DNA from 3 places in the Pseudomonas sp. ADAK13 genome. Region 2 is predicted to be linked to each of the others. Evidence: predicted binding sites of a transcription regulator. Region 2 holds the regulator's gene; each other region holds the start of a gene.
What was found. Region 2 encodes FliA, which starts transcription of late flagellar genes. Its sites were predicted from a motif close to CTAAAGTTTNNNNNNNNNNNGCCGNTAA; they were not measured.

Region 1 (6,650 bases), 1.4 Mb from region 2:
GCCATGGCCAGCAGGATGTCTTCAAAGTATGGCTTCAACCGCGCACTGCCCGAGTCGAACATCGGCCGGTTGGCGGCGTCCGTGATCTGAATGCGCAAGCCATCCGGGGTGATCTCGAAGGAAATCTGATCCTTGAACTTCAGCAGTTGCGGGTTTTCCTCAACCTTGGTTTGCAGTTCCTGCAGCAACAGCTCCAGGCGCTCCTGCTCGACCTGCTCAGCCATGGCCTCGACGGTATCGCGCTCGATCGGAATTTTTTCCTGGGGCGAGTCGGTCTTGATTTCCGGGTTGATGGTGCGCTCTGGCGCCAGTTGCGGCGAACCACCGAGGTCGATCACAAAAGGCGTACCGCTCTCGGAAAACCCGATGGGGTCCTTGAAGTAACCGGCAATGGCGATCTTCTGTTCCGGCGTAGCGGTGGACATCAGCCACAGCACCAGGAAGAACGCCATCATCGCCGTCGCAAAGTCGGCGAAGGCGATTTTCCAGGCGCCGCCATGGTGCCCCGCAGCGAAGCGCTTGACGCGCTTGATGATGATCGGCTGGTTGTTTTCCATGGCTTAGCGACCGCGAACCGCTTGTTCCAGCTCAGCGAAGCTTGGACGGTGCTTCGGATACAGAACCTTGCGCCCGAACTCCACCGCCAGCGACGGCGGCATACCGGAAGCCGAAGCCACCAGGCACGCCTTGATGGCTTCGTACAAATTCACTTCTTCCTTGGCGTCGTGGGCCAGGGAGGTGGCCAGCGGACCAAAGAAACCGTAGGCCGCGAGAATACCGAAGAAGGTACCTACCAGTGCCGCACCTACGTGCATGCCGATGGCTTTTTGGTCGCCTTCACCGAGGGAAGCCATGGTGACCACGATCCCGAGAACCGCAGCCACAATACCGAAACCGGGCATGCCGTCGGCGATGCCGGTCACGGCGTGAGAAGGGTGTTCCAGCTCTTCCTTGAGGCTGAACAGTTCCATGTCGAACAGGCCTTCCAGCTCATGGGGTGCCATGTTGCCGGACGACATGATGCGCAGGTAATCGCAGATGTAGGCGGTCATGCGTTCGTCTTTGAGCACCGCCGGGTACTTGGCGAAAATCGGGCTCGCCGCGGCGTCCTCGATATCACCTTCAATGGCCATCATGCCTTCGCGGCGGCTCTTGTTGAGGATCTCGTAGATCAGCCCCAGCACTTCCAGATAGAAGGTGTGGGAGAAGCGCGAGCTGAACATGCCCAGCGACTTCTTGATCACGTGCATGGTCATGTAGCCAGGGTTGGCTTGCAGGAATGCGCCGAACGCCGCACCGCCGATAATCAGCACTTCGAAGGGCTGGATCAGCGCTGCAATCTTGCCGTGGGACAAGACGTATCCGCCGAGCACGCTCGCGATGACGACGATGATGCCGATAATTTTAGCCATAGGGGATGGGTACTTGCGCCGTCGGGTTCAGGGTCATATTCGCAAGAGTTGAAAACTCTTGTTCTACTTATCGGCAAATCTGCGCCAGACTATAGCCCGTTATGGCGAAAAACCAGTTCGGCCCGTCCCGGGCGTGTTGACCGCAAGTGATGATCGCGCCCCAATCATGGCAAATGAAACGACAGTCCCAACTCAAAAACCGACCACACTGGCCGCCTGGATAAAGCGTCTGGACGACGTGCTATTGCCCGTTCCACAGGCGAGCCACGACCGGGTCTGCAAGGCCATCAGCGACAACCGCAGTTCGTTGCGGGATATTGCAGAGTTGATGCAGAACAGCCCGGCGTTGGTGCTCAGCGTGATGCGCGAGGCCAACGACCAGGCCCACGGCAGCCTCGCAGAGCCCGCAGAAAACCTCGAAGTGGCGATCAATCGCCTCGGCCTCAAGCGTACCGAGGAATTACTGGCGCGCCTGCCTTCAGTGCCACTGAATGAAATCCCCGTGGCCCTGCGCCAATTGCAGATGATCAGCCAGCACGCGTCGCAACAGGCCAGCGGGCTGTTCGCCAGCCGCCTGGCGCGGCTGTGGCAGGACATTCACTGGGGCAGCCTGCTGTTCCTCTCGCCGCTGTGGCCGATGGCGATTGCCTATCCCAAGCTGCTGGAAGAATGGGAACTGCGGGTGATTCACAAGGGCGAATCAGCGCATACGGTCGAGCAGGAAGTGTTCGGTGTGCGCCTGCTGGACCTGTGCCTGGGATTGACCGAGGCCTGGCGCCTGCCGATCTGGGTATCCCAGGGTTATACCTTGCTGCTGACAGAGCAGCGTTTGCTGGTCAAGGCACTGCGCATTGCCCGTGAAGACGAGCCCTTGCGCCAACAGCAATTGCTGGATGCCGACCCGAACCTGCGCCGCTGGCTGAACCAGCCGGCCAATACCGTGTTGCTGGCCAACGGCCTGGCACTGGCGGCGCAGGAGTCCTGGACCTGCCCCCACACCCAGCGCTGGCAGTACCTGACAGCGCTTTACCTGCAACAACCGCTGGCCGAGGTGCAACAACAGTCTCACCAACACGCGGCGATCAGCGCCCGCAATACCCTGATGCGTGACCTGTGGCACCCGGCGCTGTCGCTGATCTGGCCCTGGGACGTACAACGGGTGCATCACGGCTTGCTGCCGGCACCACCGCCCACCGCCGAAGCCCTGGCGATCTGGCGCAAGCGCTGCACCGAATTGCTGGTGGAGCCCAGCCGCTTTGCCAACGCCATGCACCTGACCACCTGCGCCAAGGAGGCCCTGGTGGCCTGCGGCATGCAGCGGGTGATGTTACTGATGGCGGACAAAACCCTGAGCACCTTGCGCGTGCATCAAGCTGACGGCCTGCCCAAGGACGCCGACCACCTGAGCCTCGACGCCACGCAAAGTACGCTGCTGCAACGCCTGCTGACCAAGTCTGCCCAGGTGCGCCTCACGCCCGACAACCACGCCCAGTTCTCGGCATTGCTGCCACCGGAACTGCGTCGCCTGTTCAAGGGCGAACACCTGCTTCTGCGCTCCCTGAGCTGCAATGGCCGGGTGGTGATGCTGATGGTGGCGGATCAGGGCGGCGGGCCGTTCTCGGAAACCACCGTGCAGGCCTTCGGCAAAACCGCTCAATGCATCGAAAAAGCCCTGCACAGCTTTACCAACCGCAGCGCCTGATGCTTGCGCTACAATCGCCCTCCTTTAGCGCCCAACTTTTATGCCCAGGAGACCTCACATGCCTGACTTCTCTGGCTTGCCGCTGGTCATCGAGGCCAGTGACCTGCTCGGTCGCCTCGATGCCGAACATCTGATTCTGGTGGACCTCACCAGCGCCGCGCGTTACGCCGAAGGGCATATCCCCGGTGCACGTTTCGTCGACCCCAAGCGCACCCAACTGGGGCAGGCGCCGGCACCGGGCCTGCTGCCGAACAAAGCCGATCTTGAAAAGCTGTTCGGCGAACTGGGCCACACCCCGGATGCCACCTACGTGGTGTACGACGACGAAGGCGGTGGCTGGGCCGGTCGATTCATCTGGATGCTTGATGTGATCGGCCACAAGAAATACCACTACCTCGACGGCGGCCTGCTGGCGTGGCTGGAAGAACAACACCCGGTGTCCACCGAGGTCCCGGCCAGCGCCGGCGGCCCGGTCAGCCTGACGCTGCATGAAGAACCCACCGCGACCCGCGAGTACCTGCAAAGCCGCCTCGGCGCTGCCGACCTGGGTATCTGGGACGCCCGCGGCCCGCTGGAGTACTCCGGGGAGAAAGTCCTCGCGGCCAAGGGTGGACACATCCCCGGCGCGGTGAACTTCGAATGGACTGCCGGCATGGACAAGGCACGCCAACTGCGTATTCGCCGCGACATGCCGAAGATCCTCGAAGACCTGGGGCTGACCCGCGACAAAGAAATCATCACCCACTGCCAGACTCACCACCGTTCTGGCTTCACCTACCTGGTGGCCAAGGCGCTCGGTTATCCGCGAGTCAAAGGTTATGCCGGTTCCTGGGGCGAATGGGGCAACCACCCCGACACCCCCGTCGAGATTTAAGGTTTAAGGACAGTTAATGAAAAAGCAGTTGTTCATCCTCAGCCAGTACTTGCTGCCCCACCACCTGCTGTCGCGGTTGGCCGGCTGCATTGCCGAATGCCGCGTGCGCTGGTTCAAGAACGCCTTCACCACCTGGTTCGCCAAGCGTTATCAAGTGGACATGTCCCAGGCCCTGGTTGAAGACGTGACGGCTTACGAGCACTTCAACGCCTTCTTCACCCGTGCCCTGAAAGACGGTGCCCGACCGCTGGACCAGACCCCGGGTGCAGTGTTGAGCCCGGCCGATGGCGCCGTCAGCCAATTGGGCCCGATTGAGCACGGCCGGGTGTTCCAGGCCAAGGGTCACAGCTTCAGCGTACTGGAATTGCTCGGCGGTGATTCGGCGGTGGCTGCGCCGTTCATGGGCGGTGATTTCGCCACCATCTACCTGTCGCCAAAGGACTACCACCGGGTGCACATGCCACTGGCCGGTACCCTGCGGGAAATGGTCTACATTCCGGGCCGCATTTTCTCGGTGAACCAGACCACAGCCGAAAACGTGCCGGAGCTGTTTGCACGTAACGAACGTGTTGCCTGCATTTTCGACACCGAACGCGGTCCGATGGCCGTGGTATTGGTGGGCGCGATGATCGTGGCGTCGATCGAGACCGTATGGGCTGGCCTGGTAACGCCGCCGAAGCGCGAGCTGAAAACCTTCCGCTACGACGAAGCCGCCCGTGGTCCGATCCACCTGGAAAAAGGCGCGGAGCTGGGGCGCTTCAAGCTGGGTTCGACGGCGATCGTGCTGTTTGGGCCGGACCAGGTGAAATGGTCGGAAGAACTGCTGGCGGGCACGCCGGTGCAGATGGGCCAGGGTATGGGTTTACCGAAAGCCTGACGACGACCTCTGTAGGAACCGGCTTGCCGGCGATGCGACCTTGAGGACGCCATCGCCGGCAAGCCGGCTCCTACAAAGTGTGTGTACTAGAGCTGACCGTCGCGGTCGCGGAAGCCCAACAGGTACAACACCCCATCCAGCCCCAGGGTCGAAATCGCCTGCTTGGCCGATTGCTTGACCAGAGGCTTGGCGCGAAACGCCACACCCAACCCGGCAATCGCCAGCATCGGCAAATCATTCGCCCCGTCGCCGACCGCAATGGTCTGCTCCAGACGCAACCCTTCCTTGTGTGCCAATTCCCGCAACAAATCAGCCTTACGCTGAGCGTCGACAATCGGCTCCACGGCCACGCCCGTCACCTTGCCGTCCACCACTTCCAGCTCATTGGCGAACACATAGTCGATACCCAGCTTGGCCTGCAATTGCTTGGCGAAGTAGGTGAAGCCACCCGACAGAATCGCGGTTTTGTAGCCCAGGCGCTTGAGTTCGGCGAACAGGGTTTCGGCGCCTTCGGTCAGGCGCAACGAGGCGCCGATGGAGTCCAGCACGCTCACATCCAGGCCTTTGAGCAAGGCCAGGCGCTCCTTGAAGCTCGCACGGAAATCCAGCTCGCCCGCCATGGCCCGCTCGGTGATTTCCGAGACTTGCTCACCTACGCCGGCAGCCTTGGCCAATTCGTCGATGACTTCGGCCTCGATCAGCGTCGAGTCCATGTCGAACACCGCCAAGCGGCGATTACGGCGGAACAGCGAATCTTCCTGGAAGGCGATATCGACGTTCAGCTCCTGGGCAACGCTCAGGAATTCGGCGCGCAACGCCTGGGGATCTGCCGGCTCACCGCGCACGGAGAACTCGATGCAGCCCTTGCCCTTGTCCGCCGGGGTGTCCAGCGGCATACGACCCGACAGACGGTCAATATGGTCGATATTCAAACCGTACTGGGCGGTAATCGAACTGACACGCTGCAATTGTTCCGCCGTCACCTTGCGGGTCAACAACGTCACAATGTGGCGTTTTTTGCCCTGGCCGGCGACCCAGCTCTGGTAATCCTCTTCGGACACCGGTGTGAAACGCACCTGCTGATCCAGCTTATACGCCGTAAACAGGATGTCCTTGAGCACGGACGAGGCTTGCTCGGTGCTTGGAATTTCCACCAGGATGCCGAACGACAGCGTGTCGTGAATCACCGCCTGGCCGATGTCGAGAATGTTCACACCACCCTGGGCCAGAACACCGGTAATGGCTGCGGTAAGGCCCGGACGGTCCTCACCGGTGATGTTAATCAGGACAATTTCGCGCAAAGCGCACCCCCGAGCTGGAAAAAAACCGCATTCTACCCACTTTCAGTGACCATCGGGCACAGCCAGCGCTTTGCCGGTCTTGGGCCTGTCGCTATACTGCGCGTCAACTTCACGGACTAAAGAGCCGAGCTTAAGTGAACCGGCCCACGCCAGTAAAAACCGATAACTTCTTCCTGCTGATCTTCCGGGCACTGCGCCACCGCCGTGTACCGATCGCATTACGCATCGCCAGCCATAACGTGATCCTGGTCGCTCTGGCCCTGGTCATCTATGCCTGCGTGATGGGTTTGCAGTTCAAACAGGCCATGCACGAGCAAGCCGACGCCCTGGGCGAGAGCCTGACCACCCAGACCGCCACCTCGGCGACTGAGTTGTTGGTGTCCAACGACATCCTCAGCCTAAACGTGCTGCTCAACAACCTGACCAAGAACCCGCTGGTGGCCCACGCCGCTATCTATAGCGTGGACAACCGGATCATGGCCGA
Region 2 (6,650 bases):
ATCGCGACAAACGCCATGATGATGCCAATCAGGCTCAGTACATCCATTAGAGGCAGGCCTCCACCAGGTGCTTGCCGATGTCGTCCAGGCTGTAGACGGCGTCCGCCAGGTCGGCTTTGACGATGGCCATGGGCATGCCATAGATCACGCAGCTGGCTTCATCCTGGGCCCAGATCGCGCTGCCGCCCTGCTTGAGCAGGCGCGCGCCTTCACGGCCGTCGGCGCCCATGCCGGTCAACACCACCGCCAGAACTTTGTCGCCGTAGGACTTGGCCGCCGAACCGAAGGTGATATCCACACACGGCTTGTAGTTCAGGCGTTCGTCACCCGGCAGGATTTTGATCGCGCCACGGCCGTCGACCATCATCTGCTTGCCGCCAGGGGCCAGCAGCGCCAGGCCCGGACGCAGGATGTCGCCATCCTCGGCTTCCTTGACGCTGATGCGGCACAGCTTGTCCAGGCGCTCGGCGAAGGCCTTGGTGAACGCGGCAGGCATGTGCTGGATCAACACGATCGGCGCCGGGAAGTTGGCCGGCAGTTGGGTCAACACCCGCTGCAAAGCCACCGGGCCACCCGTGGACGTACCGATGGCCACCAGCTTGTAGGCTTTGCGCTTGGGCGCAGGCGAATGCGCAGTGGGCGCAGCCGTACGCACAGGGGCGACGGCCGGACGCGCAACCGGCGCAGGTGCCGGGCGACCAAAAGTGCTCGGGGCGGCCGGTGGCGGCGTAACCGGTGCCGGTGCCGGCGCACTGAACAGGCTGCGGCGGTTACTGCGGGAGATGCTGTGCACCTTCTCGCAGAGCATCTGCTTGACCTTCTCGGGGTTGCGCGAGATGTCTTCGAAATTCTTCGGCAGGAAGTCCACCGCGCCGGCATCCAGCGCATCCAGGGTCACCCGGGCGCCTTCGTGGGTCAGCGAGGAGAACATCAACACCGGCGTTGGGCAGCGCTGCATGATGTGCCGCACCGCCGTAATGCCGTCCATCATCGGCATCTCGTAGTCCATGGTGATCACGTCCGGCTTGAGGGCCAGGGCCTGATCGATCGCCTCTTTGCCGTTGGTGGCCGTGCCGACCACCTGGATATTGGAATCCGATGAAAGAATTTCCGAGACGCGGCGGCGGAAGAAACCCGAATCGTCCACCACCAGGACCTTGACTACCATAAACACTCCGTTAGGCCGGGCGAGGGACAACCGCCCTGCCCGGGCCGAATCAAATACGCCGTGCGGCGTAACGCTTGAGCATGCTCGGAACATCGAGAATCAGCGCGATCCGACCGTCACCGGTAATGGTCGCGCCCGACATGCCCGGGGTTCCCTGCAGCATTTTGCCCAAAGGCTTGATGACCACTTCTTCCTGGCCCACCAGTTGATCGACGACAAAGCCGATACGCTGGGTGCCCACGGAGAGAATCACCACATGACCTTCGCGCTGCTCTTCATGCTTGGCCGAGGCCACCAGCCAGCGCTTGAGGTAGAACAGTGGCAACGCCTTGTCGCGCACGATCACCACTTCCTGGCCGTCCACCACGTTGGTGCGCGACAGGTCGAGGTGGAAGATTTCGTTGACGTTGACCAGCGGGAAGGCGAAGGCCTGGTTGCCCAGCATCACCATCAGGGTCGGCATGATCGCCAGGGTCAACGGCACCTTGATGACGATCTTCGAGCCCTGGCCCTTGGTCGAGTAGATGTTGATCGAGCCGTTGAGCTGGCTGATCTTGGTCTTCACCACGTCCATGCCCACGCCACGGCCCGACACGTCGGAAATCTCGGTCTTGGTGGAGAAGCCCGGGGCGAAGATCAGGTTGTAGCACTCGGTATCGGTCAGGCGGTCGGCGGCGTCCTTGTCCATCACGCCACGCTTGACGGCGATGTTGCGCAGTACCGTCGGGTCCATGCCCTTGCCGTCATCAGTGATCGACAGCAGGATGTGGTCGCCTTCCTGTTCGGCCGCCAGAATCACTTTGCCCTGGCGACTTTTGCCCGAGGCTTCGCGTTCTTCCGGCGTCTCGACGCCGTGGTCGACGGCGTTGCGCACCAAGTGGACCAGCGGGTCGGCCAGGGCCTCGACAAGGTTTTTGTCGAGGTCGGTTTCTTCACCCACCAGTTCCAGGTTGATCTCTTTCTTGAGCTGGCGTGCCAGGTCGCGAACCAGGCGCGGGAAGCGCCCGAAGACTTTCTTGATCGGCTGCATCCGGGTCTTCATCACCGCGGTTTGCAGGTCGGCGGTGACCACGTCGAGGTTGGACACGGCCTTTTGCATGGCCTCGTCGCCGCTGTTCAGGCCCAGGCGCACCAGGCGGTTACGCACCAGCACCAGTTCGCCCACCATGTTCATGATGTCGTCCAGGCGCGCGGTATCAACCCGCACGGTGGTTTCGGCTTCACTGGCCGGTTGCTTGTCCGGGGCCGGGGCGGCAGCCGCACGAGCGGGCGCAGGTGCAGCCGTCGGTGCAGGCTTGGCAGCCACGGGCGCAGCGGCCTTGGCGGCCACCGGAGCCGGCGTTGCCACCGCAGCGGCGGCCGCAGCAGCCGGTGCAGCAGTGCCGACGGCTTCGGTGAACTTGCCCTTGCCGTGCAGTTCATCCAGCAGCGCTTCGAACTCGTGATCGGAGATCAGGCCATCGGCAGCCGGTGCAGCGGCAGCGGCGGGTGCTGCAGGTGCAGCGGCCGTGGCGGCGACTTCCGGCAGTGCATCGGCGGCAAACGAGCCTTTGCCGTGCAACTGGTCCAGCAGCGCTTCAAATTCGTCGTCGGTGATTTCATTGCTGGCAGGCGCCGCGGCTTCCGTTGGCGCTGGCGCTGCGGCCACCGCGTCCGGGGCAAACTGGCCCTTGCCGTGCAACTGGTCGAGCAACGACTCGAACTCGGCGTCGGTAATGTCTTCAGTGGTCGGCACCATGGCCGGCGCACTGGCCGCTGGAGCCTCGGCTTCGGCCTTGACGGCGTTCAGCGAGTCCAGCAGTTGTTCAAATTCGCTGTCGGTGATGTCGCCCGCAGGCTCGGCGACAGGCTCAGCCACCGCTTCAACCACCGGTGCATTGGCCGCAGGTTCTGCCAGGCGCGCCAGGGCGGCCAGCAGTTCCGGCGTGGCTGCAGTGATCGGTGCACGTTCGCGCACTTCACTGAACATGCCGTTGACCGCGTCCAGTGCTTCCAGAATCACGTCCATCAGTTCCGAGTCGACGTGCCGCTCACCCTTGCGCAGGATGTCGAACACGTTCTCGGCGATGTGACAGCACTCCACCAGCTCGTGGAGCTGGAGGAAGCCGGCGCCCCCTTTTACAGTGTGAAAACCGCGAAAAATTGCATTGAGCAGGTTCGCATCATCCGGTCGGCTTTCCAGCTCGACCAGTTGTTCGGACAGTTGCTCTAAAATTTCGCCGGCCTCTACAAGGAAATCCTGAAGGATTTCTTCATCGGCGCCGAAGCTCATGGGTGTGCTCCTTAGAAGCCTAAACTGGACAGCAAATCGTCTACGTCGTCTTGCCCGGATACAACGTCTTCACGTTTATCGGCATGAATCTGCGGACCTTCACCCTTGGCGAGGTGTTTTTGTGGATCTTTTTCAGAAAGGATCGCTTCGCGGTCATGTTCGATGCCTGCAAACCGGTCAACCTGACCCGCCATCAACACCAGTTTGAGCAGGTTGCTTTCCACTTCGGTGACCAGTTGGGTCACGCGCTTGATCACCTGGCCGGTCAGGTCCTGGTAGTCCTGGGCCAGCAGAATGTCATTGAGGTTGCTGGAAACCGTGCGGTTCTCCTGCTCGCTGCGGGACAAAAAGCCGTCGACCCGACGCGCCAGTTCACGAAACTCTTCAGCGCCCACTTCCCGCCGCATGAACCGGCCCCAATCGTTGCTCAGGGCCTTGGCTTCACTGGCCATACCGTTGACCAGAGGCGTGGCGTTTTCCACCAGGTCCATGGTGCGGTTGGCCGCCGCCTCAGTCAGCCTGACCACATACGACAGGCGTTCGGTGGCATCCGTGATCTGCGAGATTTCTTCGGCCTGGGGCATGTGCGGGTCAATCTGAAAATTGACAATCGCACTGTGCAACTCACGGGTGAGCTTGCCCACTTCCTGGTACAGGCCGCGGTCACGGGTCTGGTTGAGCTCATGGATTAACTGCACCGCGTCGCCGAACTGGCCTTTTTCAAGGCTTTCGACGAGTTGATGAGCATGTTTTTTCAGGGTCGACTCAAAGTCGGCCTGCGATGATTCTTTATGCTCCATAGCTCCCCCGTGGCAGCATCAATGACCGATGCGTTCGAAGATTTTTTCGATCTTCTCTTTCAAGGCCAGTGCAGTGAATGGCTTGACCACGTAGCCGTTAACCCCGGCCTGGGCGGCTTCGATGATCTGTTCACGCTTGGCTTCAGCGGTCACCATCAGCACAGGCAGGCTGCGCAGTTTTTCATCAGCGCGCACGTGGCGCAGCAGATCGATACCGGTCATGCCCGGCATGTTCCAGTCCGTTACCAGAAAGTCGATGCTCCCGCTGTTGAGGATCGGAATCGCCGTAATGCCGTCATCCGCCTCGACCGTGTTAGTGAACCCAAGGTCACGCAACAGGTTTTTTATGATCCGCCGCATCGTTGAGAAGTCATCAACGATGAGGATTTTCATGTTCTTGTCCAATTCGACCTCCAAGCAGTCTTAAACGCGCCCAGCACCTGGGCGCGCCATATCAATCAACAGGCGTTACACAAAAAGGACTACCGGGGGCGCACCACGGGCCAAGCCCGTCCGGACGCAAGGCCTGGACGGTATCGTTCGCAGTGTCCCCACACTGCCTGTCAGCGCGCTCGCCACTCTCCCAAACGCCCCCGCAAGCGGGCTGCGCACTGGCTGTGTAACTGGCTGACCCGCGATTCGCTGACGCCCAGGACCTCACCGATTTCCTTGAGGTTCAGCTCTTCGTCGTAGTACAGCGCCAACACCAGTCGCTCACGCTCCGGCAAATTGGCAATCGCGTCCGCCAGCGCAGTCTGGAAGCGTTCATCTTCCAGATCGCGTGACGGTTCGAGATGGGCACTCGCGCCGTCCTCGTGCAGCCCTTCATGTTCGCCGTCCTGCAAAAGGTCGTCGAAACTGAACAGGCGGCTGCCCAAGGTATCGTTCAAAATCCCGTAGTAATCATCGAGACTCAATTGGAGTTCGGCCGCAACTTCGTGATCTTTAGCGTCGCGACCGGTTTTTGCTTCAATTGAGCGAATTGCGTCACTCACCATCCGTGTATTGCGGTGCACCGAACGCGGCGCCCAATCACCTTTACGCACTTCATCGAGCATGGCCCCACGGATACGGATACCCGCGTAGGTCTCGAAACTCGCGCCCTTGCTCGCGTCGTACTTGGTCGACACTTCGAGCAAGCCGATCATCCCGGCCTGGATCAAGTCTTCGACCTGGACGCTGGCAGGCAGGCGCGCCAGCAAGTGATAGGCAATGCGCTTGACCAGCGGCGCATAGCGCTCGATCAATTCGACCTGACTGTCACGTGCCGACTTCTTGTAAAGGTTGTAGCCGCTGGCTGTCATAGCACCGGTCCTGCGCTCGTCTGATGCACCAATCGCTCGACGAAAAACTCCAGATGCCCACGCGGGTTGGCGGGCAACGGCCAGGTATCGACCTTCTGGGCAATAGCCTTGAACGCCAATGCGCACTTCGAACGAGGGAACGCTTCATAGACCGCACGCTGCTTTTGCACGGCCTTGCGTACGCACTCGTCGTAAGGAACTGCGCCAACGTATTGTAAGGCGACATCGAGGAAGCGATCTGTGACCTTGGTCAACTTGGCGAACAGATTGCGCCCCTCTTGCGGGCTTTGGGCCATGTTGGCCAGCACACGGAAGCGGTTCATGCCGTAGTCACGGTTAAGCAGTTTGATCAGGGCGTAGGCGTCGGTGATCGAGGTGGGTTCGTCGCACACCACCAGCAACACTTCCTGGGCGGCGCGCACGAAGCTGACCACGGACTCGCCGATGCCGGCGGCGGTGTCGATCACCAGCACGTCGAGGTTGTCGCCAATGTCGCTGAACGCCTGGATCAGGCCGGCATGTTGCGCCGGGCTCAGGTGCACCATGCTCTGGGTGCCGGAAGCGGCCGGCACGATACGAATCCCGCCGGGCCCCTGCAACAGCACGTCGCGCAGCTCACAGCGGCCTTCGATCACGTCGGCCAGAGTATGTTTGGGCGTCAGCCCCAGCAGAACGTCGACGTTCGCCAGCCCCAGGTCAGCATCCAGCAGCATGACGCGACGGCCAAGCTCTGCCAGGGCCAGGGACAAATTCACTGACACGTTAGTTTTCCCGACGCCACCTTTGCCGCCGGTCACCGCGATCACCTGTACGGGATGCATGCTGCCCATTTTATTTCTTTACCTTGTCTTGCTTAGACGCAGGCTACATGACTTGGCCGCGCGAACTGCTGGCAGACCATCGATGTAGATACATTGCACTGTCGTTTTGTGTTGCCTGTTCATGTTGACCTCAGCCGACCCGTTTGTTCGGACTGTGGTAGAGGTCGGCGAACATGTCAGCCATCGCTTCCTCACTCGGTTCTTCCTGCATTTGCACGCTGACAGCCCGGCTGACCAACTGATGACGGCGCGGCAGATGCAAATCATCCGGGATCCGCGGCCCGT
Region 3 (6,650 bases), 2.2 Mb from region 2:
AGGCCGTGGCGTCGCCCTCGGTCACCTCGACCTTGACAACTTTCGCCACGCCAACGACGCCCTCGGCCATCAGGCCGGCGACCGGCTGATTCTGCAAGTGGTCTCGCGGCTCAAGAGCCAGCTGGAGGCCGGTGATCAACTGGCACGCCTGGGCAGCGATGAGTTCGCCCTGCTGATCGACACCCGCCGTGCGCCCCAGCGCGCCGAATGGATGGCCGAGCGCATCATCGAAGCCATGGCCGAGCCGTATTGGGTGGATGGCGAAAGCCTGCTGATCGGCTGCAGCCTCGGTGTGGCCCATGCCCGCGCCAAGGCCGGCGCCGACCCGCTGATGTGGCACGCCCACATCGCCATGCAGCAAGCCAAGAGCACCCAGGGCTGCACCTTTCATATCTTCAACGAACGCATCAACCGCAACGCCCGCAGCCTCGCCGACCTCGAAAGCGAACTGCGCCGGGCGTTGCGCCGTGACGAACTGGAGCTGCACTACCAACCCCGCCTGGACCTCGACGACGGGCATATCGTCGGCCTCGAAGCGCTGGTGCGCTGGCGCCACGGTGAGCGCGGCCTGCTGCCGCCGAGCGAGTTCGTGCCGCTGGCCGAGCAAAGCGGCCTGATCGTGCCGCTGGGTTACTGGGTGATCTCCCGGGCCCTGCGCGACATGCAAGACCTGCGCGAACGCGGGATTGCGCCGTTGCACATGGCGGTCAACCTGTCGTTCCGCCAGTTCCAGGACAGCCAATTGCTCAGCACCCTCAGCCGGCTGATTGCCGAGCGCGGCGTGGAGGCCCAGTGGCTGGAGTTTGAGCTGACGGAAACCGCTGTGATGCGCCGCAGTGACCTGGTCAAGCAGACCATGGACGCCCTCGGCCGGCTGGGCGTGCGCTTTTCGCTGGATGACTTTGGCACTGGTTTTTCGTCGTTCGTGCACCTCAACAGCCTGCCGATTGCCTTGCTCAAGATCGACAAGAGCTTTGTCGGCGGCATGGAAGAGCGCGAAGAGAACCGCAAGCTGGTCCACGCCATGATCAACCTGGCCCACAACCTGAATCTGGAAGTGGTGGCCGAGGGCGTTGAAACGGCAGAACAACTGGCGTTGCTGCGGTTGTTCGGCTGCGACCAGGCCCAGGGTTACCTGATCAGCAAGCCGCTACCGTTGGCGGAACTGGTGGACTACCTGACGTTTGGTGACAGCCAGGAGTTGGTGGGCGGTGTGATCTGACGTTGTAAACCCGATCAAAACTGTGGGAGCCAGCTTTTGTGGGAGCTGGCTTGCCTGCGATAGCATCACCGCGGTGTGTCTGACACACCCAGGTGCCTGTATCGCGGGCAAGCCCGGCTCCCACATAAGCCAACTCCTACACTGACCGAGTACAGTCGTTACTCAGGCTGTGCGGCTTGAAACCCGCGGTGGGTTTCAGGCTCCTGGCGAATCATCCGCTTCATCTTCCGTTCAAACGCCCAGGTCAGGCTGACTGCCGCGCACGCCAGGCCCAAGGCCAGGCCCCACCACACGCCCGTCGGCCCCCAGCCGAGGTTAAACGCCATCAGCCACGCGGCCGGTGCGCCGATCAGCCAGTAGCAACCCAGCCCGACCAGGAACGTGGTCTTGGCATCCTTGAGCCCGCGAATGCAGCCCATTGCGATGGTCTGCACACCGTCGAACAGCTCAAACCACGCGGCCACGGCCAGCAGGCTGACGGCGAGGTTGATCACATCGCGAAAGGCCGGGTCGTTCTGGTCGAGGAACAGGCTGATCAGTTGTTGCGAGAACAGCCACAGCACTGCTGCAAAGCCCAGCATCACCAGCGCGCCAAAGCCGATACCGACCCGCCCGGCGAGCCGCGCTTCCAGCAGGTTCCCGGCCCCGTAGTGCTGGCCGATGCGCATGGTGATTGCGTAGGACATGCCTGCCGGCACCATGAACGCCACCGACACAATCTGCAGGGCAATCTGGTGCGCAGCCAATTGGGTGCTGCCCATGGTGCCCATGCACAGCGCCGCGAAGGCAAACAGCCCGACTTCCACCGCGTAGGTGCCGCCAATTGGCAGGCCCAGGCGCCACAGTTCCCGCAGGTAATGCAGGTTGGGCCGCAGCAGGCCCTTGCGCAGCGGATAAGCGTCGTAGGCGCGGTTGTATTTGATGTACCAGATCAGCGCCAGGGCCATGCAGTTGGCAACGATGGCCGTGACCAGGCCAATGCCCACCAGCCCGAGTTTCGGCAGGCCGAACATACCTTCGATCAAGGCATGGTTGAGCAGGTAGTTGATCACCGTGCCGCCCAGGCTGATGACCATCACCGGCGTGGCCTTGCCGATGGCGCTGGTGAAGCCGCGCAACGCCATGAACGTCAGGTAGCCGGGCAGGGCGAACGGCAGGATGGTCAGGAACTGGCCGGCGGACGCGACGTTGGTTTCGGTCTGGCCGAACATCAGCAGCACTGGCTTGAGGTTCCACAGCAGCAAGCCGGCCACCAGCGCCATCAACCAGGCCAGCCATAGCCCGGCCTGGGTCAGCCGGGTGGCGCCTTCGATGTCGCCCGCGCCTTGGCGGATGGCGACCAGCGTGCCCACGGCCGCGATCACGCCGATGCAGAAAATCGACACGAACGAGTAGCTCGCCGCGCCCAGGCCGCCGCCGGCCAGGGCCTCGGGGCTCAGGCGGGCCATCATCAGGGTGTCGGTCAGCACCATCAGCATGTGGGCCAACTGTGAGGCAATCAACGGCCCTGACAGCCGCAGAATGGCCCAGAGTTCGGTACGCGCCGGATGCTGCATGATCATCACGCTCAAAAAGTCAGGTAAGAGTGGAAGGGTTGATTCTCGGCGCTCTCAGCGCATTGCACAAAGGGATAAATCCGATGGTTCGCATGATTAAAACTCATGCCTAAATGATTCTGGTAGGGTTTCGATATTGCGCCGTCGGAGCTTTCCCCATGTCTCGTCGTCTCCCTCCTCTTTACGCGTTACGCGCCTTTGAAGCGGCGTCCCGTTACAACTCGTTCACCCGGGCGGCGGAGGAGTTGTCGATCACCCAAAGTGCGGTGAGCCGGCACATTCGTACCCTGGAGGAACATTTCGCCTGCCGCCTGTTCCAGCGCAGCGGCCGTACCTTGCAACTCACCGAGGCCGCGCGCCTGCTGCTGCCGGGCGTGCGCGAAGGCTTTGCGGCCCTGGAGCGCGCCTGCCATACGTTGAACGCGGAGGACGACATCCTGCGCATGAAGGCACCGTCCACCCTGACCATGCGCTGGCTGCTGGCGCGCCTCAGTCGCTTCCGGCACTTGCAGCCGGGCAATGAAGTGCAACTGACCAGCGCCTGGATGAGCGTCGATGAGGTGGACTTCAACCAGGAGCCGTTTGATTGCGCGGTGTTGCTGAGCAATGGCCATTTCCCGCCGGATTGGGAGGCCAGCTACCTGTTTCCTGAACTGCTGATTCCGGTGGGCGCGCCGAACCTGTTGAGCGACGGCCCCTGGGATGTCACACGGCTGGCCACTGCCGAATTGCTGCACCCGACGCCCGACCGGCGCGACTGGCGCTACTGGCTGGAGCGCATGGGGCTGTCATCCCAGGTGTCGCTCAAGGGCGGGCAAGTGTTCGACACCCTGGAGTTGGGCATGATCGCCGCCGCCCGGGGTTATGGCGTGTCCATGGGGGACTTGCTGATGGTGGCCGAAGACGTCGCCCAGGGCCGCTTGAGTTTGCCGTGGCCCACCGCCGTGGCCAGCGGGGAAAATTACTATTTGGTGTGGCCGAAAACCCGGCCCGGTGGCGAGCGTTTGCGACGGTTGGCGGACTTTCTGCAGGGCGAGGTACAGGCGATGGAATTGCCCCGGGTGGAGCGCCTCGATTGAGCTGATTGTGCGCCTGGGAGCAATCGTTTGCGTGATACCCCTGCGAATTGCTCAAGTATTGAGCTTGCCCGCCGAAGTAGGGTTGTTGGAACCACCGTTCTACAACGTTTCCCTATTAGAATTTTGCCGAGCAGCGCTAAGAGATCAGGATGATCCTGGCCTCGGCCAGGAGCCTTCATGTCTCAACCTCGCGCCCGGATCGCCTCCCAACTGGGTCTTGCACTCGCCGTGATACTGGCTGTCGTTATCAGCGGCAGCACGGTGTTCGCCTTGCGTTCGCTGGACTCCGCCAACCTCGACACCCGCGAGGAACACCTGGCCAGCGAGGCCCGGTTGCTGGCTGACCAACTCAATACGTTCCACAGCACCTTGCGCGAAAGTACCCAGCGCTTGAGCGGGCTGTTTGAAAAGCGCTTCAGCGCGGGCCTGAGTGTGCGTCCGGGGCAACCGGTGACGGTGGCGGGCGTGCAGACCCCGGGCCTGTACCTGGGCGAGGAAGTGCTGAACAACAACTTCGCTGAAGTCGACGAGTTCAAGCAGATGTCCGGCGGCGTGGCGACCTTGTTCGTACGCAGTGGCGAGGACTTTATCCGCGTCAGCACCTCCCTGACCAAACAGGACGGCAGCCGCGCCATCGGCACGGCGCTGGATCACCAGCACCCGGCCTATCAACGCTTGCTCGGCGGGCAGGGTTACGTGGGCCGTGCGGTGTTGTTCGATCGCTCCTACATGACCCAATACAGCCCGGTGCGGGACGCCAGCGGCAAGGTGATTGCGGTGCTGTTCGTCGGCTTCGATTACACCGATGCGCAGAACGCCCAGTTCGAGAACCTCAAGCGCTTCCGCATCGGCCAGACCGGTTCCCTGGCGTTGCTGGATGAACAGAAGCACTGGCTGGTGCCGCCGGCGGGCGTGCACGCGTTGGATCAGGCGATTCCGGTGATGCTCGATTTGGCCGCCAAACCTGGCAAGGGCCGCTTCTGGAGCGACAAGAACGAAGACTTCTACAGCGTCGCAGTGCCGTTTGAAGGCGGCCCGTGGTCGGTGGTGGCGAGCATGCCGAAAGCCGAAATTCGTGCGGTGACCTGGTCGGTGGGCATTCGCCTGGTGATCGGCAGCGTGCTGGCGATGTTGCTGGCGGTAGGCGCGGCGGTCTGGTTGCTGCGCAGCAAGTTGCAGCCATTGGGCGACCTGGTGCGTCAGGCGGAAGCCCTGGGCGCGGGCGATTTGAGTGCGCGGCTGAACGTTTCCAGCCATGACGAGATTGGCCAGTTGGCCCGCAGTTTCAACCAGATGGGCGAAGCGCTGTCGACCATGGTGTCGCACATCCGCAAGGCGGCTGAAGACGTAAACAGTCGTGCCCAGGCGTTGTCGGGGTTGTCTGGCGGTGCCTACGAAGGCATGGAGCAACAGTCCGGAGAAATCACCAGCATGGCCGGCGCGGTGGAAGAGTTCAGCGCCACCTCGCTGAACATCGCCGACAACATGGGCAACACCGAGCGCCTGGCCCAGGACAACGCCCAGCAGACCAAGATCGGCCGCACCTCGATGCAAGAGGCGTCCTCGTCCCTGGAACATATCGCCACCGCGCTGAACAGCACGGCCACAGTGATCAACACCCTGGGCCAGCGCTCCCAGGAAATCGGCGGGATTGTCGGGGTGATCACCGCGATTGCCGAACAGACCAACCTGCTGGCGCTCAACGCTGCCATCGAAGCGGCGCGGGCCGGTGAGCAGGGGCGCGGGTTTGCGGTGGTCGCTGATGAAGTGCGCAACCTTGCGTCGCGCACGCGTCAGGCCACGGACGAGATTTCCGGGATGATTCAGAGCATCCAGCAGGAAACCGGCAACGCCATCAGCACCATGGAGCAAGGCAACGTGCTGATGCAGGAAGGCCTGGCGCGCAATGCTGACGTGGCATCGGCCCTGGCGCGGATCGACGAGCAAAGCCGCTCGGCCGGCCAGCAGTTTGCGGCGATTACCACCGCGACCCAGGAGCAGAGCAGCACGGCGACCCTGCTGAGCAGCAACTTGCAAAGCATTGCCCTGGCCAACAGCGAGCAGCGTGAAGTGGTGTCGAACCTGGCGATCACCGCCAAGGAACTGGAGACCCTGGCGGCGGGCTTGCGGCATGAGGTTGACCGGTTTCGTTGATTGACTGTTCGGGCCCCATCGCGGGCAAGCCCGGCTCCCACAGTTGACCGTGTTGTTCTGGAGTACGCGGTCCACTGTGGGAGCCGGGCTTGCCCGCGATGACGGCCGACCCGACGCCTCAAACGTCGGATCGGTCGCCCAATCCCGGGTCCACACGCTTGCCAATGTCCTTGAGCCGCGCCAGTTGATCGACCATCCCTGGCGCTTCATCCAGGCTGCTGACAAAGGTCCACAGGTAAGTCATCACCGCATACACGTGGCCGGCCTTGACCGCCGGCGACAGCGCCAATTGGCTGATGGCGACCACAAACAGCAGCGCCGCCAGCGTGCCGATAAACAGGAACGCTGCGGCCTCGCGGTCCGACAGCCAGATGCGCAGGCGCGACAGCACCTGGTAGTGACGCTGCAAGGTCTGCGCGCCGACCTTTTCCACCAGGCCGATTTCCTTTTCCAGGCGGTCATTCAAGCGTTCGTGCAGTTCCTGATTGCGTCGGGCAAAGCGTGGCAGCAGGGTGGTGCACAGCACCAGCGCGGTCAGGCACGCCAGGCCGATCCACGGCTCAATCACCAACAACATCACTGCCGCACCGACGATCGACACCAGCGCCGTCGCGATGATCGGCACGTGCTTTTCGAAGA

Region 1: motA (flagellar motor stator protein MotA) is a predicted target of FliA. The motif match lies at 1,480-1,507, and genes of this name have one in related genera.
Region 3: HKK54_RS11525 (methyl-accepting chemotaxis protein) is a predicted target of FliA. The motif match lies at 3,908-3,935, and genes of this name have one in related genera.

Annotation. Positions count from the first base shown of each region.
Region 1 is NZ_CP052860.1:1,668,187-1,674,836, forward strand. Features, by position in the region: gene motB (flagellar motor protein MotB) at 1-557, opposite strand, end outside; gene motA (flagellar motor stator protein MotA) at 561-1,412, opposite strand; gene HKK54_RS07960 (HDOD domain-containing protein) at 1,579-3,114, shown strand; gene HKK54_RS07965 (rhodanese-like domain-containing protein) at 3,173-3,988, shown strand; gene asd (archaetidylserine decarboxylase) at 4,005-4,865, shown strand; gene serB (phosphoserine phosphatase SerB) at 4,952-6,166, opposite strand; gene HKK54_RS07980 (AhpA/YtjB family protein) at 6,301-6,650, shown strand, end outside.
Region 2 is NZ_CP052860.1:270,748-277,397, forward strand. Features, by position in the region: gene HKK54_RS01235 (flagellar motor protein) at 1-47, opposite strand, end outside; gene HKK54_RS01240 (protein-glutamate methylesterase/protein-glutamine glutaminase) at 47-1,168, opposite strand; gene HKK54_RS01245 (chemotaxis protein CheA) at 1,218-3,440, opposite strand; gene HKK54_RS01250 (protein phosphatase CheZ) at 3,452-4,240, opposite strand; gene HKK54_RS01255 (chemotaxis response regulator CheY) at 4,259-4,633, opposite strand; gene fliA (RNA polymerase sigma factor FliA) at 4,804-5,544, opposite strand; gene fleN (flagellar synthesis regulator FleN) at 5,541-6,374, opposite strand; gene flhF (flagellar biosynthesis protein FlhF) at 6,496-6,650, opposite strand, start outside.
Region 3 is NZ_CP052860.1:2,488,106-2,494,755, forward strand. Features, by position in the region: gene HKK54_RS11510 (putative bifunctional diguanylate cyclase/phosphodiesterase) at 1-1,222, shown strand, start outside; gene HKK54_RS11515 (NorM family multidrug efflux MATE transporter) at 1,381-2,784, opposite strand; gene HKK54_RS11520 (LysR substrate-binding domain-containing protein) at 2,937-3,857, shown strand; gene HKK54_RS11525 (methyl-accepting chemotaxis protein) at 4,035-6,011, shown strand; gene HKK54_RS11530 (ABC transporter six-transmembrane domain-containing protein) at 6,130-6,650, opposite strand, start outside.